Regions from separate parts of the Streptomyces sp. DSM 106670 genome, predicted to be linked through region 1. Evidence: riboswitches for the same ligand, from Rfam matches in the RefSeq annotation. Region 1 holds a riboswitch; each other region holds the start of a gene.
The links. A riboswitch is a leader RNA that binds a small molecule or an ion and turns the genes downstream of it on or off. The one in region 1 is predicted to bind cyclic di-AMP.
Positions count from the first base shown of each region.

Region 2: it holds a riboswitch for cyclic di-AMP, as region 1 does, so the genes downstream of both, ACSMXR_RS23160 (C40 family peptidase) here and ACSMXR_RS17015 (M23 family metallopeptidase) in region 1, are expected to answer to the same signal.
Region 3: it holds a riboswitch for cyclic di-AMP, as region 1 does, so the genes downstream of both, ACSMXR_RS28675 (M23 family metallopeptidase) here and ACSMXR_RS17015 (M23 family metallopeptidase) in region 1, are expected to answer to the same signal.
Region 4: it holds a riboswitch for cyclic di-AMP, as region 1 does, so the genes downstream of both, ACSMXR_RS03425 (C40 family peptidase) here and ACSMXR_RS17015 (M23 family metallopeptidase) in region 1, are expected to answer to the same signal.

Region 1 covers NZ_CM147704.1:3,838,409-3,843,810, reverse strand. The annotation lists tRNA gene ACSMXR_RS17035 (tRNA-Lys) at 187-260, shown strand; tRNA gene ACSMXR_RS17030 (tRNA-Met) at 527-600, shown strand; gene ACSMXR_RS17025 (MerR family transcriptional regulator) at 708-1,454, shown strand; gene ACSMXR_RS17020 (PP2C family protein-serine/threonine phosphatase) at 1,597-2,820, shown strand; cyclic di-AMP (ydaO/yuaA leader) riboswitch at 3,031-3,182, shown strand; gene ACSMXR_RS17015 (M23 family metallopeptidase) at 3,195-4,229, shown strand; gene ACSMXR_RS17010 (aldo/keto reductase) at 4,418-5,362, shown strand; gene ACSMXR_RS17005 (PrsW family intramembrane metalloprotease) at 5,371-5,402, opposite strand, start outside.
Region 2 covers NZ_CM147704.1:5,195,764-5,201,165, reverse strand. The annotation lists gene ACSMXR_RS23170 (M23 family metallopeptidase) at 1-265, shown strand, start outside; gene pcrA (DNA helicase PcrA) at 335-2,773, opposite strand; cyclic di-AMP (ydaO/yuaA leader) riboswitch at 3,031-3,197, shown strand; gene ACSMXR_RS23160 (C40 family peptidase) at 3,196-4,392, shown strand; gene ACSMXR_RS23155 (hypothetical protein) at 4,467-4,820, opposite strand; gene ACSMXR_RS23150 (C40 family peptidase) at 5,046-5,402, shown strand, end outside.
Region 3 covers NZ_CM147704.1:6,456,360-6,461,761, forward strand. The annotation lists gene ACSMXR_RS28665 (M16 family metallopeptidase) at 1-624, shown strand, start outside; gene ACSMXR_RS28670 (M16 family metallopeptidase) at 651-2,021, shown strand; cyclic di-AMP (ydaO/yuaA leader) riboswitch at 2,246-2,414, shown strand; gene ACSMXR_RS28675 (M23 family metallopeptidase) at 2,428-3,243, shown strand; gene ACSMXR_RS28680 (GntR family transcriptional regulator) at 3,422-4,129, shown strand; gene ACSMXR_RS28685 (HPr family phosphocarrier protein) at 4,301-4,582, opposite strand; gene ACSMXR_RS28690 (bifunctional acetate--CoA ligase family protein/GNAT family N-acetyltransferase) at 4,679-5,402, shown strand, end outside.
Region 4 covers NZ_CM147704.1:827,456-832,857, reverse strand. The annotation lists gene ACSMXR_RS03450 (DUF397 domain-containing protein) at 1-4, opposite strand, end outside; gene ACSMXR_RS03445 (helix-turn-helix domain-containing protein) at 18-884, opposite strand; gene ACSMXR_RS03440 (ATP-binding protein) at 1,121-1,552, shown strand; gene ACSMXR_RS03435 (LysR family transcriptional regulator) at 1,618-2,559, opposite strand; gene ACSMXR_RS03430 (LysE family translocator) at 2,634-3,281, shown strand; gene ACSMXR_RS03425 (C40 family peptidase) at 3,342-3,812, opposite strand; cyclic di-AMP (ydaO/yuaA leader) riboswitch at 3,816-3,980, opposite strand; gene ACSMXR_RS03420 (hypothetical protein) at 4,361-4,675, opposite strand; gene ACSMXR_RS03415 (ATP-dependent Clp protease proteolytic subunit) at 4,713-5,318, opposite strand.

The sequences.
Region 1 (5,402 bases):
GCCGAGCAGGTCCGCCTGACAGACCGGCAGGGCCCGTACGCCACCGAACCGACTCGGTGACGTACGGGCCCTGTTGCTGTCCCGGGCAGCCGGAAGCCCGCTCTCCGGAAGCCGCGACGGGCCCGACACCGATACCGGATCGGATGCCGGGACCGGGCGGGCTATGCTCGTGGGGTGATCAGTCGAGGGCCGTTAGCTCAATTGGTCAGAGCAGCGGACTTTTAATCCGTTGGTTGTGGGTTCGAGTCCCACACGGCCTACCGATCGCGGGGCGGAGGGCTCCTCCGCCCCGAGAGTTGTCAGAAGGGCCTCGACCGGCTTCCGCCGGCCGAGGCCCTCTGCCGTTCCCGGTCCTCCTTCTCCGACCTGACGCCCTGGACCTGACGGCCGGTCGGCAGGTCCAGGCGGAGCTTCCCGCCGTCCGGGTGGGGCTGCCTCGGCGGCGGCGCATGCGACCGGGGTCACGCGGCCCCCGGGAAAAGTGGTCGGAGCGGCCGCTCCGATGCCGTAGAGTTGGGTTTACCGACGCGGGGTGGAGCAGCTCGGTAGCTCGCTGGGCTCATAACCCAGAGGTCGCAGGTTCAAATCCTGTCCCCGCTACTGAAGGCCCGGGCCCGGCACGCACAGCGTGCCGGGCCCGAGTCGTTTCCGGGGCCCGGCCGAGGACGCTTGACCTTGACGCAGCGTAAAGATCTAGCGTTTCCGGCATGGAGTGGTCCATTCAGGAAATCGCCCGCCGGGCCGGCACCACGAGCCGCACGCTCCGGCACTACGGGGACCTCGGTCTCCTCGCGCCGAGCCGGATCGGGAGCAACGGCTACCGCTACTACGACCAGGACGCCCTCGTCCGGCTGCAGCGCGTCCTGCTGCTGCGGGAGCTCGGGCTCTCGCTGCCCGCCATCAAGGACGTGCTGGAGGGGCAGCGGGACACGGCCGTGGCGCTGCGGGCGCATCTGCGCCTGCTCGAACAGGAGCAGGCGCGCATCGGGCGGCAGATCGCCTCGGTGCGGACCACTCTCCACAAGACCCTGGAGGGGATGGAACTCATGGCCGATGAGGTGTTCGACGGCTTCGACCACACCGCTCACGAGCAGGAGGTGACCGAGCGCTGGGGCCGGGACGCGTACGAGGAGGGCGACCGCTGGTGGCGTTCGCTCGGGGACCGGGAGAAGAAGGCGTTCCAGGACGAGCACGAGGCCATCGCCCGCGACTGGGGGCGGGCCAGGGAGGCCGGGCTCGCCGCCGACGGGGCCGAGGCGCAGGACATCGCCCGGCGGCACTGCGCCTGGCTGTCCTCGGCCAAGGAGCCCAGCCGTGCGTACGTGATCGGGCTCGGTGAGATGTATGTCGCCGATCCGCGCTTCGGAAAGAACTACGATCGCTACGGGGACGGCACCGCCGCCTTCGTACGGGACGCACTGACGGTCTACGCGGAACACCGGCTCTCCGACTGACCCCCGGAAAGGCCGGCACTCCGTTCGCTTCCCCCTATTCGGCCGATGCGGAGTCGCCGCTCGGCGCGGCTCCGGGAAGCCTGGACGGGGCGCGGTACCGTCCGCAGCCGTGGGTGGACCGGGCAGGAGTGCACAGGTGGGGATGGCCGAAGGACGGCGTAGCGGCACGGCGGGGAGCATCGACGCCGTGGGCCGTGCGGTGTTCGGCTCCCCGGGAGGCGATGTGACGCCGGGCGGCCGGGGTTCCCGGCGGTTCGTCCGGATGCTGCCCGCCCTGCTGATCATCGGCGGGCTGCTCTTCGACTCGCTGGCCCCGCCCAACTTCACCGCCGTCCCGCTGTTCGTCGCGGCCCCGCTGATCGCCGCACCGTTCTTCTCGCGCTCCAGGACCGTCCGCACGGGCATCGCCGCGGTCATCTCCGTCATCGCGATGCGGCTCTCCGACGGGACGTCCACCCAGGTCGTCCCGGTCATCGAGATGATCACCGTGCTCACCGCCGCGGCGCTGGCCCTCGTCATCAACGGCGTCGTGCGGCGCGGCAACGAGCAGCTGGCCTCGGCCCGGGTGATCGCGGAGACCGCCATGCGGGCCGTGCTGCCGACGCCGGCCGAGCGGATCGGCGGGCTCCAGGTGGCCGCGCGGTACGAGGCGGCGCAGGCGGACGAGTTCGTGGGCGGCGACCTGTTCGCCGTCGCGGACACCCCGTACGGCGTACGCCTGGTGGTCGGCGACGTACGCGGCAAGGGGCTCGGCGCCGTCGAGGCGGTCGCGGTGATCATCGGGGCGTTCCGGGAGGCCGCCGAGCAGGAGCGCTCGCTGGAGGGCGTGGCGCAGCGTCTTGAGCGGGCGCTGGCCCGGGAGGGGACGCGGCGGTACGGGCTGGACGTCATGGAGGGGTTCATCACCGCCGTACTGGCCGAGATCCCGCCCGGTTCGGCCTCGCTGCGCCTCGTCAACCGCGGCCACCCGGAGCCGATCCTCCTGCACGCGGACGGCGCCCTGGAGGTGCTGGCGCCCTCGATGCCCGCGCTGCCGCTGGGGATGGACCTGGGGGTGTGGCCGGACCGGGCCGACGAGTGGGAGATGCCCGCCGGGGCGACGCTCCTCGCGTTCACGGACGGGCTGTCGGAGGCCCGGGACGCGAACGGGGTCTTCTACGATCCGGCGGCCCGGCTGCGCGGCCGGATCTTCCCGGGCCCCGAGGAGCTGCTGTCGGCGCTGACCGACGACGTACGGCTGCACACCGGAGGGCGGACCACGGACGACATGGCGCTGCTCGCGGTCGGCCGGCCGGCGGAGGGGCAGCCGGTGCGCCGGACGACGGTGAAGATCGTGGGCCGGGGCGATGACACGGTGCGTAACTGAAGGGCACCGCTCCGCATAACATTTGACACACCGTCAGAAAAAGGGGTGTGGCTGAGCCGCGGTCAAGTCGCCCGATTCCGCCCGCTTGTGACCCGTACATCCCTGCTGTGTCCCTTAATGATCAACAGGAACAGCTTGGAATCGGGCCCGGGTGTCTATTAACGTTCGATAACGCAGCGCGGTTGTCCCAGTCGTCGTCAGAGGCGACACCGCGCGCGAGCGCCGAATCCCGCAAGGGAACCGGGGAACCACCTACATGGGGTGAATCGGACGCCTGCGTCTCGTGAGAGACGGAGGGGCCCGTAGGAGACCTTCCTGCTCCGAACCCGTCAGCTAACCCGGTAGGCGAGAAGGAAGGAAAGGAGTGCGCCCACGTGGCGTCCAACAAGCCTGCCCCTGAGGCCCCGTCACCCTTCAGTGCCGACACCTTCGGTGACGCGGAGCGGTCCTGGGAGGAGTGGAATCCCACCGAGGAGTCCATCCGGCCCGTGCGCGGCAGGCACCGCGTAGCCAAGCAGCGTGGTCTGGCCCGTAGCTCCACCGTCCTCGGGGTCGGCGTCATAGCGGCCGTCGGTGCGGGTGGCATGGCCACCGCGCAGGACAAGGCCCCGGTCTCCATCTCTCTTCCCGATTCCATCGCGGACAACCTCCCCGACGCCAAGTCCCTTCCCGGCGTCGGGTCCTTCATGTCGGACGCCGCCGAGCCCGCCCCGGTCGCCGCGGCCGCGCCGCTCACCACCGCCGGCCTCACCACCGCCGAGGCCGAGGAGGGCGCCACCGACGCGGGCGAGGCCCTGCGCGCCCGGATCCTCCAGCAGGCCGAGCAGCAGCAGGCCAGCGCCGACGCCGAGGCCAAGGCCGCCGCCGAGAAGGCCGCGGCCGAGAAGGCGGCGCAGGAGGCCAAGAAGCAGCAGGACCAGGCCGAGGCCGAGGCCGCCGCGAAGAAGAAGGCCGAGGAGGAAGCGGCCGCGAAGAAGAAGGAGGCCGAGCGTCTAGCGAAGCTCGCCGCCAGCTTCTCCCTGCCCACCTCCTCGTACACGATCACCTCGACCTACGGTCAGTCCGGCGCCCTGTGGTCCTCGGGCCAGCACACCGGTCTGGACTTCGCCGGGTCGGCCGGTACGCCGATCAAGGCCGTGCACGGCGGCACGATCACGTCGGCCGGCTGGGCCGGTTCGTACGGCTACCGCACGGTGCTCCAGCTCGATGACGGCACGGAGATCTGGTACGCGCACCAGTCCTCGATCGACGTCTCGGTCGGCCAGAAGGTCACCACCGGCGAGACCATCGGCCGTATGGGCGCCACCGGCAATGTGACCGGTGTGCACCTCCACATGGAGGTCCGCACGGCGGGCGGTTCGGCGATGGACCCGATGGCCTGGCTGAACAGCAAGGGCCTCTCGGTCTGAGACCCGGGCCTTCCGGCTGACGGCGTACGTCCTTCGTCGTCACCCCACCCCGAAACCCCGGCAGCCCTGACGCACACCCCCCCGACGTCAGGGCTGCCGGTCTGTCCGGGGGCGGCCGGCCCGGCCGGTACGCTCCGGTCCGCGCGGCGACGGAATACCGCCCCCGCCCCGGCCTGTTGAACCCTCACATGACTTCTGCGCGCACTCTCGGCACCTCCGGCCTCCAGGTCTTCCCCCTCGCCCTCGGCGGCAACGTCTTCGGCTGGACGGCGGACGAGGAGCAGTCCTTCGCGGTCCTGGACGCGTACGTCGCGGCCGGCGGCAACTTCATCGACACCGCCGACGCCTACTCCTCCTGGGTCGAGGGCAACCGGGGCGGCGAGTCGGAGACCGTCATCGGCAGGTGGCTCGCCTCCCGAGGCAACCGGTCCGACGTCGTCGTCGCCACCAAGGCCGGCGCCCACCCCGATTTCCGGGGTCTGTCCGCCGGCACCGTCAAGGGCGCGGCCGAGGCCTCGCTGCGCCGGCTCGGCACCGACCACATCGACCTCTACTACACGCACTTCGACGACGAGACCGTCCCGGTCGAGGAGATCATCACCGCCCTCGACCAGCTGGTGAAGGACGGCAAGGTGCGCCACATCGCCGCCTCCAACATCAGCCCCGCGCGGCTGCGGGCCTCCCTCGACTTCTCCGAGCGCGAGGGCCTCGCCCGGTACGTCGCGCTCCAGCCGCACTACAACCTGGTCTCCCGCGACACCTACGAGGGCGAGCTCCAGGACACCGCGGCCGCCGCCGGCCTCGCCGCCGTCCCGTACTACGCGCTCGCCTCCGGCTTCCTCACCGGCAAGTACCGCCCCGGTACGACCGTGGAGAGCGCCCGGTCCGCGAAGGCGGGCGGCCACCTGGAGTCGGTGCAGGGCCGCAGGGTGCTGGCCGCCCTCGACCAGGTCGCCGGGGAACGGAACGCGGAGATCGCGACGGTCGCCCTCGCCTGGCTCGCCGCACAGCCGACCGTCGCCGCCCCGATCGCCTCCGCCCGTACGGTCGAACAGCTCCCCGCCCTGGTCGCGGTCGCCGACCTGCAGCTGACGGACCGGGAGGTCGCGCTGCTCACGGAGGCGTCGGCCTGACGGAACCGCTACTGCGACGGGCGTCGGTGGGTGGTGGGCG
Region 2 (5,402 bases), 1.4 Mb from region 1:
CGACGGCACCGTACGCACCCAGCTGAACAGCGCCTACGGGGTCATGGCGATCGTGACGGCGGCCGACGGCACCGAGACCTGGTACTGCCACCTCAGCAGCACCAAGATCCGCTCGGGTCCGGTGAAGGCCGGTGACGTCATCGCGTACTCCGGGAACTCGGGCAACTCCACCGGTCCGCACCTGCACTTCGAGGTCCGGCCCGACGGCGGCGCGGCGATCGACCCGCTGGTGTGGCTGCGCAGCAAGGGCGTCAACCCGACCTGACCTGACGAGCACGTGAAAAAAGGGGCCCGAGGGCCCCTTTTTTCACGTCCGTCGCGTCCGTCTCCCCGTCTACAGCTTCTCGACCGGCGCGTACCGCAGCAGCAGCTTCTTCGGGCGCTCGTCGCCGAAGTCGACCGTCGCCTTGGCCTGGTCGCCGAAGCCCTCGACGGCCGTCACCGTGCCGAGCCCGAACTGGTCGTGCGTGACCCGGTCCCCGGCCACCAGGGTGACCGTCGGCTTCTCCGAGGAGCGCCGGGTCGCGAAGCCCGAGGGGCCGGTGCGGGCGCGGGAGGAGGAGAGCGAGGACGTGATGCCGGAGGTCGGTCCGGCGGGGGCGGCCATCGGGCCCTTGCGCTTCCAGTCCAGGTGCTGTTCCGGGATCTCCTCCAGGAACCGCGAGGGCGGGTTGTACGAGGGCTGGCCCCAGGCGCTGCGCATCGCCGCCCGGGTCAGATAGAGCCGTTCGCGGGCGCGGGTGATGCCGACGTACGCGAGGCGGCGCTCCTCCTCCAGCTCCTTGGTCTGGCCGAGGGCCCGCATGTGCGGGAAGACGCCGTCCTCCAGGCCGGTGAGGAAGACGACCGGGAACTCCAGGCCCTTCGCGGTGTGCAGGGTCATCAGCGTGATGACGCCGGAGCCGTCCTCGTCCTCGTCGGGGATCTGGTCGGAGTCGGCGACGAGCGCGACCTTCTCCAGGAACTCCGCGAGCGTGCCCGCGCCCTCCTCCTCGCCGCGCTCCTGCTCGAATTCGAGGGCGACGGCGGCGAGTTCCTGGAGGTTCTCGATACGGGTCTCGTCCTGCGGGTCCGTGGAGCTCTGGAGCTCGGCGAGATAGCCCGTGCGCTCCAGGACGGCTTCCAGCACGACGGCGGGTCCGGCGCCGGACTCGACGATCGTGCGCAGCTCCTCCATCAGCGTGTTGAAGCGCTTGACGGCGTTGGAGGAACGGGCGGCCATGCCGTACGCCTCGTCGACGCGGCGCAGCGCCTGCGGGAAGGAGATCTTCTCGCGCATCGACAGGGCGTCGATCATCGCCTCGGCGCGGTCGCCGATGCCGCGCTTGGGAACGTTGAGGATACGGCGGAGCGGGACGGTGTCCTCGGGGTTGGCGAGGACCCGGAGGTAGGCCAGGACGTCCCGGACCTCCTTGCGCTCGTAGAAGCGCACGCCGCCGACGACCTTGTAGGGCAGGCCGACGCGGATGAAGATCTCTTCGAAGACACGGGACTGGGCGTTGGTGCGGTAGAAGACGGCGACATCGCCCGCCTTGGCGTCGCCCGCGTCGGTGAGCCGGTCGATCTCGTCGGCGACGAACTGCGCCTCGTCGTGCTCGGTGTCGGCGACATAGCCGGTGATGCGGGCGCCGGAGCCGGCGTTGGTCCAGAGGTTCTTCGGGCGGCGGCTCTCGTTGCGCTCGATGACGGCGTTGGCGGCGGAGAGGATCGTCTGCGTGGAGCGGTAGTTCTGCTCCAGCAGGATCGTCGTGGCGCTGGGGTAGTCCTCCTCGAACTGGAGGATGTTGCGGATGGTCGCGCCCCGGAAGGCGTAGATCGACTGGTCCGCGTCACCGACCACGCACAGCTCGGCGGGCGCGTCGTTCTCCCCGGCCGGGCCGACCAGCTCACGGACCAGCGTGTACTGGGCGTGGTTGGTGTCCTGGTACTCGTCGACGAGGACGTGCCGGAAGCGGCGGCGGTAGTGCTCGGCCACGTCCGGGAAGGCCTGGAGGAGGTGGACCGTCGTCATGATGATGTCGTCGAAGTCCAGGGCGTTGGCCTCGCGCAGGCGGGCCTGGTAGAGCGCGTACGCCTGGGCCAGGGTCTTCTCGAAGCCGTCGGCTGCCTGTCCGGCGAAGGTCTCCTCGTCGATGAGCTCGTTCTTGAGGTTGGAGACCTTGGCGGTGAAGGACTTCGGCGGGTAGCGCTTGGGGTCCAGGTCGAGGTCGCGGCAGACCAGGGCCATCAGCCGCTTGGAGTCGGCGGCGTCGTAGATCGAGAACGACGAGGTGAAGCCGAGCTTCTTCGACTCGCGGCGCAGGATGCGGACGCACGCGCTGTGGAAGGTCATGACCCACATGGCGTTGGCGCGCGGGCCCACCAGCTGCTCGACGCGCTCCTTCATCTCGCCCGCGGCCTTGTTGGTGAAGGTGATCGCGAGGATCTGCCCGGGGTGCGTGCCGCGCTCGGCCAGCAGATGGGCGATGCGGTGGGTGAGCACCCGGGTTTTGCCGGAGCCGGCCCCGGCGACGATGAGCAGCGGGGATCCGGCGTGCACGACGGCGGCGCGCTGCTCGGTGTTCAGCCCGTCGAGCAGCGCGGCGGAGTCGAGCACCGGGCGCGGGTGACCGTCCCGGTAGTACCCGTCCCGGGGCGGCGGGGGCGCGTCGTAGACGCCCTCGAAGAGTCCCTCCGGCACCGCTTCGGGCGCGTGGTCCTCGGGGGGCGGCGGGGGGCCGTCCTCCGCGGGCTGGAGGCCGGTCAGGAAACTGTCGTCAAAGAGGCTGCTCATCGCCTACCGAGTCTAGGCGGCCGGACTGACAACCTTCCGCCGAAGCCCGGAAGCGGTGACCCCGGTCCTACGCACGGAGAGCGGACGTCCACGTTCCGTGAAGAAGTGCCCGGTCGGAGGGGGTGCGGAGCCCTCGATCCGAAAAGGTCACGAAAATGTATCGGGCATATCGCTCATCGTGCTTCCCAGCGGTGCCACGGGTTGGCTAGCGTGCTCGGTCAGGTGATCCGTACCTCCCTGAGGCGAACCGCGCCTAACGGACACCTCTGCCGAATCCGTCCTGCCCTCCAGGCAGTTCGGAACCGGGGACCCACACGCAGAACCGGGGTGAATCGGTCCGTGACCTCGCATCCGGACCGTAGGACAGCCTTCCGTTCCGTCCGAACCCGACAGCTAACCCGGTAGGCGGTCCACGGAAGGAGATGCCGGTCTTGGCATCGCATCGCAAGCCGCGCACGAAGGTGCGCACCACCACTCCCGCCGTCGGGCTGACGACGGCCGCGCTGGCCTCCGTGACGTTGCTCTCCACGCAGAGCGCCACGGCCGCGCCCGCGGAGCCGAAGCCCGCCATCGAGGAAGTGCAGAAGAAGGTCGACGCCCTGTACCGGCAGGCGGGCACCGCGACCCAGGAGTACAACCGGGCCAAGGCCGCCTCCGCCACGCAGCAGAAGAAGGTCGACACGCTGCTCGCGGACGTGGCGAAGCGGACCGAGAAGATCAACGAGGCGCGCCGCGCGCTGGGCTCCTACGCGGCGGCCCAGTACCGCAGCGGCGGCATCGCGCCCACGGCGACGTTCTTCCTGGCGGACGACCCGCAGGGGTACTTCGACCAGAGCCGGCTGATGGACCGGGCGACGGAGCGGCAGCAGAAGGCCGTCACCGATTTCCGTACGCAGCAGGCCTCGGCGGCGAAGAAGCGCGCGGAGGCGGTGAAGAGCCTGGAGACGCTGACCGAGACGCAGGCCACGCTCGCCTCCAGCAAGAAGGACGTGCAGACCAAGCTCACCGAGGCCCGCGGCCTGCTGTCCCGGCTGACCGCCGAGGAGAAGGCGCGGCTGGCGGAGCTGGAGCGCAAGAAGGAGGCCGAGGCCAAGGAGAAGGCGGCGAAGCTGGCCGCCCGTCAGGCCGCCGAGGCGAAGGAGAGGGCCGAGGCGGAGGAGAAGGCTCGCGAGGAGGCCGCGAAGGAGTCGGGCGGCGGTTCGGGCACGGGCTCCGGCTCCGGTACGGGCACGGGTTCGGGTTCCGGCTCCGGTACGGGCAGCGGTTACGCCGCCAAGGCGGAGAAGGTGCTGGCCTTCGCCCGCGCCCAGATCGGGAAGCCGTACGTCTGGGGCGCGACGGGCCCCTCCAGCTACGACTGCTCGGGGCTGACGCAGGCGGCGTGGCGGGAGGCGGGTGTGACCCTGCCCCGGACCACCTGGGACCAGGTGAAGGTCGGGACCCGGGTCGCCACGTCCGACCTGCAGCCGGGTGACCTGGTCTTCTTCTACGACGACATCAGCCACGTGGGCATCTACAAGGGCGACGGGATGATGATCCACGCCCCGAAGCCGGGTGCGAACGTGCGCGAGGAGTCGATCTACTACATGCCGATCTACGGGAGCGTGCGCCCGGCGTGACACAGGGCGGGGGCGGCCGGTGAGCGGCCGCCCCCGGAAGGCCGTGGTTCGGCCTCAGGTCCGGTGGTCCGGCCTCAGGTCCAGACCGTGGCGATGAAGATGTTGACGGTCGTGAGGGCGCCGACCGCGATGAACGCGCCCTTGTCGACCTTCTCCTCGTCGCGCTTGACGTAGACCAGGGCGAGGATCACGACCAGCAGCGCCAGCTTGATGCCGATCTTGACGTTGTTCACGGTCTGGTCGTCGGCCTGGTTGAGGCCGACCAGTGCCATGCCGGTGACCAGCATGGTCAGCGCGCCGTGCAGCATCGCGGGGGTGAACCGGGCGGTCCCCGACCCCATGGCCTTCATCTGCGTCAGGAAGCCGCCCAGCAGGGAGGCGATGCCGATGATGTGCAGGCCGACGAAGACATTGATGAGTACGTCCATGGCTCGGGAGCCTAGCCATGGCCAAGGTTTTACCTTTCAGTGAGGCAAGCCTTCCTCGTCAGGGGGGCACGCCCTCCCCGATCACTTCGATCATGAGTGACCGGCGAAACGTCACATCAGGGCAATAGCTGTCATGGCGACTCTTTTCTCCGCGCCCGGATTAGCGTCCTTCACGGACCCGCCGGTATCCCCCGGCGGCCAGCCGACAGGAAGGATGCCGCCCCCGTGGCAGCGCACCGCAGGTCAGCCCACCGAAAACCCAAGCAGCGCCCGTTCACCGGCCCTGCTGCCCGCACCGCCGCCACCCTGGCGCTCGCCGGAGCCGCCACCGCGGGCTCGGTCACCGGGGCCGGCGCGACCCCCGCCGAACCGGCCCCCACCGCCGACCAGGTCAGGGCGAAGGTCGACCGGCTCTACCACGACGCCGAGGTCGCCACCGAGAAGTACAACGGGGCGAAGGAGAAGGCGGCCGCCGCCACCCGCGAGGTCGAGGCCCTGACCGACGAGGCCGCCCGCCGCACCGACCGCCTCAACACCACCCGCAACGCCCTGGGTTCGCTGGCCACCGCGCAGTACCGCGGC
Region 3 (5,402 bases), 2.6 Mb from region 1:
CGCGAAGTGGTCCACGAGGAGGTCCCGGCGCGCGCCCTGATGGCCGCCTACCGCCTCCCGCACGACGGCACCCGCGCCTGCGACGCGGCCGACCTGGCGCTCACCGTGCTCGGCGGCGGCGAGTCCTCCCGGCTGCACAACCGCCTGGTGCGCCGCGACCGTACGGCGGTGGCGGCGGGCTTCGGGCTGCTGCGGCTGGCCGGGGCGCCCTCGCTGGGCTGGCTGGACGTGAAGACGTCCGGCGGGGTCGAGGTGGAGCAGATCGAGGCCGCCGTCGACGAGGAGCTGGCCAGGTTCGCCGCCGAGGGGCCCACCCCCGAGGAAATGGAGCGGGCCCAGGCGCAGTTGGAGCGCGAGTGGCTGGACCGGCTCGGCACGGTCGCCGGCCGCGCCGACGAACTGTGCCGCTACGCGGTGCTGTTCGGCGACCCGCAGCTCGCCCTGAGCGCCGTGGGCCGGGTCCTGGACGTCACCGCGGAGGAGGTGCGCGCGGCGGCCGAGGCGGCCCTGCGCCCCGACAACCGGGCGGTGCTGGTGTACGAGCCCATCGAACCGGCCGACGAGGCCGACGAGGGCGAAGACGGCGCCGAGGGCAGCGACGCGCACGAGGGGGCGGCCAAGTGAGCGACGCCGCCGTGACTGGAGTAACCATGGAGTTCCACCCGCAGCCCACCGCCGGCACGGCCCGCCCCTGGGCCTTCCCGGCGCCCGAGCGCGGCGCCCTGCCCAACGGGCTGACCGTGCTGCGCTGCCACCGCCCCGGCCAGCAGGTCGTCGCGGTGGAGATCTTCCTGGACGCGCCGCTGGAGGCCGAGCCCGAGGGCCTGGACGGCGTGGCCACGATCATGTCGCGGGCGCTCTCCGAGGGCACCGACAAGCACAGCGCCGAGGAGTTCGCCGCCGAGCTGGAGCGCTGCGGCGCCACCCTCGACGCGCACGCCGACCACCCCGGTGTCCGGGTCTCCCTGGAGGTTCCGGCCTCCCGGCTGGCCAAGGCCCTCGGCCTGGTCGCCGAGGCGCTGCGGGCCCCGGCCTTCGCCGAGAGCGAGATCGAGCGGCTGGTGGGCAACCGCCTCGACGAGATCCCGCACGAGCAGGCCAACCCGTCCCGGCGCGCCGCCAAGCAGCTCTCCAAGGAGCTGTTCCCGGCCACCGCCCGGATGTCCCGCCCGCGCCTGGGCACCGAGGAGACCGTCCGGCGGATCGATCAGGCCACCGTGCGCGCCTTCTTCGACGCCCATGTCCGCCCGTCCACGGCGACGGCCGTGATCGTCGGAGACCTGACCGGCATCGACCTGGACGCGCTGCTGGCGGAGACCCTCGGCGACTGGTCGGGCAACGCCGGCCAGGCCCGCCCGGTGCCGCCCATCACCGCGGACGACACCGGCCGTGTGGTCATCGTGGACCGCCCCGGCGCGGTCCAGACCCAGCTGCTGATCGGCCGGATCGGCGCCGACCGGCACGAGCGCGTGTGGCCCGCGCAGGTCCTCGGCACGTACTGCCTGGGCGGCACCCTCACCTCCCGGCTGGACCGGGTGCTGCGCGAGGAGAAGGGCTACACCTACGGCGTACGCGCCTTCGCCCAGGTGCTGCGCTCCAGCGGCCCCGACTCGGGCGGCGCGGCGATGCTCGCGATCAGCGGCTCGGTGGACACGGAGTCCACCGGACCGGCGCTGGAGGACCTCTGGAAGGTTCTGCGGACGCTGGCCGCCGAGGGGCTGACCGACGCCGAGCGCGAGACGGCCGTGCAGAACCTGGTGGGCGTCGCCCCGCTGAAGTTCGAGACCGCCGCCTCCGTCGCGAGCACGCTGGCCGACCAGGTCGAGCAGCACCTCCCCGACGACTACCAGGCCGACCTCTACGCCCGGCTCGCCGAGACGGGCACCGTGGAGGCGACCGCCGCCGTGGTCAACGCCTTCCCGGTGGACCGCCTCGTCACGGTCCTCGTGGGTGACGCCGCGCGGATCGAGGAGCCCGTCAAGGCGCTCGGCATCGGCGAGGTGTCCGTCGTCACCGGCTGACGGCATCCGTGGCACACCGCCGCGAAGAGGACCCCGACGGACGGAAGTTCGCCGGGGTCCTCCCTTTTTGCCCTATTGGTGAGCTTCGCTCCCTTTTGTTGGAGAGGTTGCCTGTCTGCCCTGTGGGATGCGCGACAAATCCCCCTGTCCGTTTGGTGATGGGAAGTCGCCCCGCCTAGCGTCGGCCCGGCTGTCCGTCACCCGTATGCCGCATCCGCGGCGCCGGGCAGTCATCGCCGAGTCCCCGTCAGGCGCGAGCCTGGGGAGCCGGGGACCCACACGCAGTCCCTGGGGTGAATCGGAGGCCCGTGCCGTGAACCGGCGCGGGGATCCGTAGGAGACCTTCCTGCTCCGAACCCGTCAGCTAACCCGGTAGGCGAGAAGGAAGGAAAGGATCAGCCTCTCCATGGCGTTCACCCGTGCCACCGGGAAGCACCGTGCCCCGAGCCGTCTGACGCGTCGCGGCGCCCAGGCCGCCGGCATCGCGGCCCTGGCCACCACCGGAGTCCTCGGCTCGCTGTCCTCCCCGGCCCTCGCCGCGGACACCGAGGCCGCCAAGGTCGCCGACACCGGCCTCACCCAGGCCATCTCCCTCGACGCCACCCTCGCCGACCAGATCGACGCCCAGGCCCAGGCCCAGAAGCAGCAGGCCGAGGCGGTCGCCAGGGCGAAGGCGAAGGCCGCCGCCGAGGCCCGCGAGAAGGCCGCCAAGGCCAAGGCGAAGGCGGAGGCCGAGCGCAAGGCCGAGGCCCGCGCCAAGGAGATCCGCGAGGAGAAGGCCCGTGCCGCCCGCGCCGCCGAGCGCGCCCGGCTCAACGCCTTCCACCTCCCGGTCGCCGGCTCCCACGTCACCACCGGCTACAACACCGGCGGCGCGCTCTGGTCCTCCGGCAGCCACTCCGGCGTCGACTTCCAGGCCGCCTCCGGCAGCTCCGTCGTCGCGGTAGGCGCCGGTACGGTCGTCGAGGCCGGCTGGGGCGGCGCGTACGGCAACAACATCGTGCTCCGGATGTCGGACGGCACGTACACCCAGTACGGCCACCTCTCCTCGATCGGCGTCTCCGTCGGCCAGAGCGTCTCCTCCGGCCAGCAGATCGGGCTCTCCGGCTCCACCGGCAACTCCACCGGCCCGCACCTGCACTTCGAGGCCCGCACCACCCCCGACTACGGCTCCGACATGGACCCCGTCGGCTACCTGCGCTCGCACGGTCTGAACGTCTGACCCGCCTGTGCGCGACCCCGCCCGAAGGCCCCGGCACCCGCCGGGGCCTTCGGCAATTCCGGCCTCAAGATTTCCATGGATTCCGGCCTGCCATCGGAAATTCCGGCAGATTGCAATAGAGTCACGGAACAGACGTCGGGCGGCCGCGTTTCGCGGGGATCAAGGCGGAGGTTCGGACATGCGCATTCCCGCGCATTCGGTATGCACGGCAATCCGTGACGACATCGTCTCCGGTGTCTACGAGCGCGGCAGCCGCCTCACCGAGGAGCTGCTGGCCCGTCGCTACGGGGTCTCCCGCGTCCCCGTCCGCGAGGCCCTGCGCACCCTGGAGTCCGAAGGCTTCGTGGTCACCCGCAGACATGCCGGCGCCTGTGTCGCCGAACCCACCGCGCAGGAGGCGGCCGACCTCCTGGAGCTGCGGATGCTCCTGGAGCCGCTGGGCGCGGCACGCGCCGCCCAGCGCCGCACGGAGGCCCATCTGAAGGTGCTCCGGGGTCTGGTCAGGCTGGGCCAGGAGCGGGCCCGCCGGGGCGAGGGCGAGGATCTGCGCTCACTGGGCGGCTGGTTCCACGAGACCCTGGCCCAGGCGTCGAGCAGCCCCGGCCTCATCGCGCTGCTCACCCAGCTCCGGCACAAGATCGCCTGGATGTACGCGGTCGAGCAGCCGGCCCGTCCGGTCGACGCCTGGGCCGAGCGCGGCGCGATCGTGGACGCCGTGGCGCGCGGCGACGCGGAGCGGGCGAGGGCGCTGACCGCCCAGCACGCGGAACGCGCCACCGGCGCCCACCGGCTCCGCCGCCCGGATCTCGCTGGGCGTCGCACCGCCGCCGTTCCGCCGGTGAGAAGTTCGCAACACGGCGTAAACACTGCGGGCGTCCGGCATTAACAAAAGAGCCGTATACAAAGAGAAGTAATTCCGGTGCGCCATTCAGGCTGCCCGCATTATCGAGGTGCGACTCTTTCCCGAATCATTCCCGAAAGCGAAAGAGCCGTGATCCCTTCACGGGATCACGGCTCTTTCGCCGGTCGCATCCGGACGGACCCGGAGTCGCATGGGTCAGACGGTCTCCGGAAGCTCTTCCAGGCCCTCGGCGACGAGCTTCGCCAGCCGGTCCAGAGCGGCCTCGGCGTCGTCCGCGTCGGACGCGAGCACGATCTCCTCGCCACCCTGCGCGCCCAGACCGAGCACGGCCAGCATGGAGGCGGCGTTCACCGGGTTGCCGTCGGCCTTGGCGATCGTCACCGGGACGCCGGAGGCCGTGGCGGCACGGACGAAGATGGAAGCGGGGCGGGCGTGCAGGCCCTCGGCCCAACCGACGTTTACGCGGCGCTCAGCCATGGTTCTGCCCTTCACATATCAACGGTTGTCTAGACCAGTCTCTCATGCAGTGCGTGGTGCTGTGCCCGGCCTCCTGTCCGGCCGTAGGCTTTGGCCATGGAGCCCACGCCGGAGCAGAGTCCGCATCACGCGTACCCCGACCACTGGGAAGCGGACGTGGTGCTCCGCGACGGGGGCACCGCGCGCATCAGGCCGATCACCACGGACGACGCCGAGCGACTGGTCAGCTTCTACGAGCAGGTGTCCGACGAGTCGAAGTACTACCGCTTCTTCGCCCCGTATCCCCGCCTATCCGACCGGGACGTGCACCGCTTCACCCATCACGACTACGTCGACCGGGTGGGACTGGCGGTCACGATCGGCGGCGAGTTCATCGGAACCGTCCGCTACGACCGCATCGACGACCGGGGCCGCCCCGCCTCCGCGCCCGCCGACGAGGCCGAGGTCGCCTTCCTCGTCCAGGACGCCCACCAGGGCCGCGGAGTCGCCTCGGCGCTGCTCGAACACATCGCCGCGGTCGCCCGCGAGCGCGGCATCCGGCGCTTCGCCGCCGAGGTGCTCCCCGCCAACAACAAAATGATCAAGGTGTTCCGGGACGCCGGGTACACCCAGCGCCGCAGCTTCGAGGACGGCTCCGTCCACCTCACCCTCGACCTCGAACCCACCGAGAAGTCCCTCGCCGTCCAGCGCGGCCGCGAACAGCGCGCCGAGGCCCGCTCGGTGCAGCGCCTCCTCGCCCCCGGCTCCGTCGCGGTCATCGGCGCCGGGCGCAACCACGGCGGGGTGGGCCGCACGGTTCTGCGCAACCTCCTGGCCGCCG
Region 4 (5,402 bases), 3.0 Mb from region 1:
ACATGGCGGCGGCCCCCTTAGCTGCGTCTGAAGCTGCGTCTGATCTCGGTGATGAGGTCCTGCGACCGCTCGGGCGACAACGCGTGAGCCTGCAAGGTGCGGAAGGCCGAGCTGTACGCCTCCAGGTCTTCTCTTCGCTCCAGATAGAGGCTACTCGTCAAGTGGTCAAGAACGACCACGTCCAGATCAGAAATGTTCGGAAAGGAGAAAATAACGAAAGGGCCGGTGAGCCCGATGTACCCGCCGACCGAGAACGGCAGCAACTGGAGCTGCACATGCGGCAGTTGGGACACCTGGATCAGATGATGCAACTGATCCCGCATCACCTCGGGACCGCCCACCTCGCGATGGAGCACCGCCTCGTCCAGCACGGCGGTGAACCGCAGCGGCGGGCTCGCGCGCAGCACCCGCTGACGGGTCAGCCGGACCTCGACCAGGGAGTCGAGCCGGCCGTCCGGTAACCCGTCCAAGGAGGCGCGGGTCACGGCCCGGGCGTACCCGGCGGTCTGGAGCAGTCCCGGCACCACCGAGGTCTCCAGGGTGCGGACCGTACTGGCCTGCGACTCCAGGCTGATGAAGTCGCGGTACTGCGGTGGGATCAGCCCCCGGTAGGCGTGCCACCAGCCCGAACCGCCGCCGCCCGCCGACCCCGCGAGGACTTCGAGCAGCGAGCGCAACTGGGTGTCGCGCACCGCGTAGACGTCCAGCAGCCGCGACACATCGGCAGGCGTCACCCCGCTCGCGCCCGTTTCGATACGGCTCACCTTCGACTGGTGCCAGCCGAGCAGCCGCGCCGCGTCCCGGCTGGTCAGCCCGGAGGCGTGGCGCAGGCTCCGCAGCTCCTCACCGAGCTTGCGCCGCCGGACGACGGGGCCGTGCAGCATGCCGGTCTCCTTCTCTGCTGTCGGGAAGGGCCGGTCCGTCGCCGGAGCGGCCCGCAGAGGGGCCAGTGTGCCGTCCGTCCACGCCGTGCGGGTCCTGAATTCACCGCTTCGAGCGACAGATATATGCATATCTTGGCCGAACGCCGTTACAGGGAGCTGCATCAATGGCAGTCTGGCGCGAAGCACAATCCTGGCCGACCGCCGGTCGGCCGGGGCGGGAAAGGGACGGCGTCGCCATGGCAGACCATCAGGAAGCAACCGTCACTCTGCCGAGCGATCCGGCCTCGGTCTCCTCGGCCCGCAGATATGTCGCCAGGACCCTGGCCGAATGGGGCCTGCCCGACGACACCGAGTTCGCCGACACCATCCGGCTGATCATCTCGGAGCTGGCCACCAACGCCGTCCAGCACACCTTCGGCCAGTCGCCCACCTTCACCGTGGATCTGCGCCTCGAACGCGACGAGGAGCTGTACGTCGGCGTCACGGACAGTCACCCTCGCTGGCCCCAGCGACTGCCCGCCGCGGTACGGCAGGACAACGGCCGGGGCATGGTCATCATCCGGGCGCTGGCCAAGGAGCGCGGCGGACGGCTCCAGGTCACCCCGACCGCCGAGGGCGGCAAGACGGTCTGGATCGCACTCCCGTGGGTCGTCCCGGTCCAGGGCTGATCCCGGAGCAGCCCGGGGCCGCCCCCGCCCCGCAGAGCCGGCGGCGGGGGCAGGTCCAGGGCTGATCAGCCCTGCGGGGGCCGGTTCGCCGCCTGGGCCGTGCTTCCCCGGCCGAATCCGCTGCGCAGCAGTGCGAGCAGCGTCGCGGCCGCGGCGGTCGACCGCTCGCCCCGGTGCACGACCGAGATGGTCCGGCGGAACGAGGCCGGCTCCAGCCGCCGGACCGACAGCGGGGCCGCCGCCATCGAGGCGACCATCTCCGGCACCACCGCCACCCCGAGCCCCGCGCTGACCAGCGCGCACACCAGCGCGTACCCGGGCGACTCGCAGACCACCGCGGGCGTCGCCCCGGCCTCGGCGAGCGCGTTCTCGACGCCGCGCCGGGGCGGATGGGTGGGCGCGCTGCTGATCAGCGGACGCCCGGCCAGTTCGGTGACCGGCAGCCGTCCGGTGCCCTCGGCGAGCCGGTGGCCCACCGAGGTGACCAGCACCAGCTCCTCGACCAGCAGGGGTTCGACGAGAACGCCCACCGGCGTGGGACCCGTCGTCGCCGGTTCGTAGGCGTGCGTCAGGGCGAGGTCCACCTCGCCCGCGACCACCGCGGCGATCCCGCCGGGCGGCTCGTAGTCGGCGACGGCCAGCTCGACCTCCGGATGAGCCCGCCGGAACGCGCTCAGGACCGGCGGCAGCAGATGGATCCCGGCCGTCGTGAACGTGCCCACCCGCAGTCTGCCGCCCGAGAGCCCGGCCAGCTGCGCCAGCTCGTGCCGCGCCTGGTCCAGTTCGTCCAGGACCCGCCGGGCCCGGCCCGCCAGCAGCTCGCCCGCCGCCGTCAGCCGCGCCCCGCGATGGTGGCGCACCAGCAGCGCCGCCCCGGCCTCCCGTTCCAGCTTGGCGAGCTGCTGGGAGAGCGCGGGCGCGGTGTAGCCCAGGCGGGCGGCGGCCCGGGTGATCGAACCGGCCTCCGCCACCGCCACGAGTGCCGCGAGCCGTGTCGGGTCGTACATGAAAGCATTCCTTTAGGCAGACCCAGAAGATTGCAAGTACACGCTAAAGGCTCCGCAGGTCCAAGGTGGACCTCATGGACGCACAACTGATCGCCTTCACGGGGGTCGCCGCCGGTATGGTCGCGCTGCCCGGCGCCGACTTCACCGTCGTCGTACGCAACGCCCTGGCCTCGCGCACCGCCGGCCTGGCCACCGCGCTCGGCGTCGCCGGAGGTCTGCTGGTGCACACCGCGCTCGCGGTCGCCGGACTCGCCGCGGTGCTCGTGACGATGCCGGTGCTCTTCCGCACCGTCCAGCTGCTCGGCGGCGCGTACGTGCTCTACCTCGGGATCAGCGCGCTGTACGCGATCCGGCGTCGCCGCCCGGGGAGCGGCGACGCGGCGCCCGAGGACGCGCCGGGGCGGCCCGTGCCCCGGGAGTTCGGGCGCGCGCTGCGCCAGGGGTTCCTGACCAACGCGCTCAACCCGAAGGCCCCGGTCCTCTTCCTCAGCCTGTTGCCGCAGTTCGTGCCCCACGGTCAGCCGCCGCTGCCCAGGACCCTGCTGCTCGCGGCCCTCGTGGTGGTGCTGGCGCTGATCTGGTTTCCGGCCGTCGCCCTGCTCGTGGACCGGCTGGGCCGGTGGCTGCGCCGCCCGCGTACCGCCCGCGCCATCGAGGGCGGCAGCGGTGTGGCGCTCACCGGTCTGGGGCTCGCGCTGGTCACCGGCCCGCTGTTGCGCTGAGACCGGACGCCCTTTCCGCGAGGAGGAGCGTCCGCACGGAAAGAGCGTCCGGTCGGTGGGTCAGCGGACCCGTCCGTACCAGACGCTCTTGGACCAGATTTTCGCCAGTCGCACCACGTCCCCCGATTTGGGGGAGTGCCAGATCTTCCCGGCCCCGGCGTAGATGCCCACGTGGTAGACGCTGCGCCCCGAATGGAAGAAGACGAGGTCGCCGCGTTTGCGCTGCGACTTGGGGATATGGCGGGTCTTGTTGTACTGCTGCTGTGCGGTGCGGGGGAGCTTCTTCCCGGCCTTCTTGAACGAATACAGCGTCAGCCCCGAGCAGTCGAAGCGACTGGGGCCGGATGCTCCGTACTTGTAGGGAGCCCCCTTCTTCGACGCGGCGACCTTCAGGGCCTTCGTCGAGTGGGTGGCGGCCTCGGCGTCGCTCACCAGGCCGGGCGCCAGCATCGTGGACGTCACGGCCAGAGTGAGTACCGAGGCCGTGCCGACCCGGGCGAACAGAGACGGGACATGAACCTGCGCAGACATGCGCAACCCTTCGTCAGCCGCCTGTGAAGGATGACCTGTCGGGTTCGGGCTGGCGAAGTTGCCCGGCCGCTCGACGCGGCTTCACCCCGAGGGCTTCCCGGTCTCCCGGTCGGCCCGTTGTGCTCGGGTCCTCCACTCCTGCCGATCCACTTCTGTCGACCAGTCATCCGGGCGGCGGCAGGACTCGGCGTCCGCCCGGACCGCCCCGCCGCGGTGGCGGGGGCTTGTCGTCCCAGGGATCTTGACGCACCCGGTGCCGGATTTCCGAGCTGAAACGGCGGTTTGTGAGTCTCCTCACCACTGATCCATTCAGGTGGACAGGTCGGATTCGCGCTCGCCCGTGAGCCGGGCGCACACCCTCGCACCAGCGACGAAACGAAACATTTCGAGTACGGGTCGCGCGCGGAACGCAAGTTGGGCCGTCGCTCGCGCGGGTGATCGCCTACGCCGAACGAGCGAGGAAAAGTGATCGCGCGATCGGGCGTGTCGTGCGGCGGGTCGACCGGTCCGCTCCCGTAAGGCGCTCCCGGTGCGCCGGGCGCGTCGGTTCACCGAGGGTCAGTCACCGGCGGCGGCATCGCGACCCGGCCGGCCCTGCGCTCCCCGTCCAGGACCCGCAGGGCCCGCGCCAGGGTGGCGGCGTGGATCCGCGACTCGCCGCGCTCGTGCATCAGGGCCAGGGCGTCGCGCAGGGCCGCCGCCCGGGAGGCCAGGGCCTGGGCGGCCCGCAGCGCGCTGTAGGTGTCGCCGCCGTGGGCCGGATTGATCCGGCCCACCTGGTCGAGCACGGCCAGATAGCAGTCGACGAACTCGCCCTCGGCCCGCGTCAGTGCGGGCAGGGGCGGGAACTCGGGTGGTTCCATCGGCGGTTCACCTCACGTCGTACGCCGGCCGGGAGTGTCAGCGGTTCTCCACGACGTGGTCGACCAGCCCGTAGGCGAGGGCGGCCTTCGCGTCGAGGATGGTGTCGCGCTCGATGTCGGCGGTGATGCGCTCCGCGGTCTGCTCCGTGTGCCGGACCAGCATGGCCGCGAACATCTCGCGGGTGCGCACCAGTTCGCGCGCGTGGATCTCCAGGTCGGACGGCTGGCCCCGCATCGGCTCCTCCAGTGCGGGCTGCTGAATGACTACCCGCGCGCCGGGCAGCGCATGTCGCCGCCCCTTCGCCCCGGCCGCCAGCAGAGCCGCCGCGTAGGAGCCCGCCTGCCCCAGGCAGAAGGTCTCCACCTCACAGGTCAGGAACCGCATCGTGTCGTAGACCGCCGCCATCGCCTGGAACGAGCCGCCGGGGGAGTTGATGTAGAGCGACAGGGGCCGGTCCGGATCGGCGTGCTCCAGATACATGAGCTGGGCGACGAGGTCGCCCGCCGCCGTGTCGTCGATCGGGGTCCCGAGGAAGACGATCCGCTCGGACAGCAGCTTGGAGTACGGGTCCAGCGTCCCGGTCCCGGTCGCGGTGCGCTCGGTGAACTCGGGCAGTACGTAGCGGGCGGCGGGGCGGATCATGGCGTGCCTCTCTCGTGGAACCGGCCATCCGTCTGTCCGTCCGTCAGCCCGTCCGGCTGTGCGTAAAAAATGTACAGGACGTAC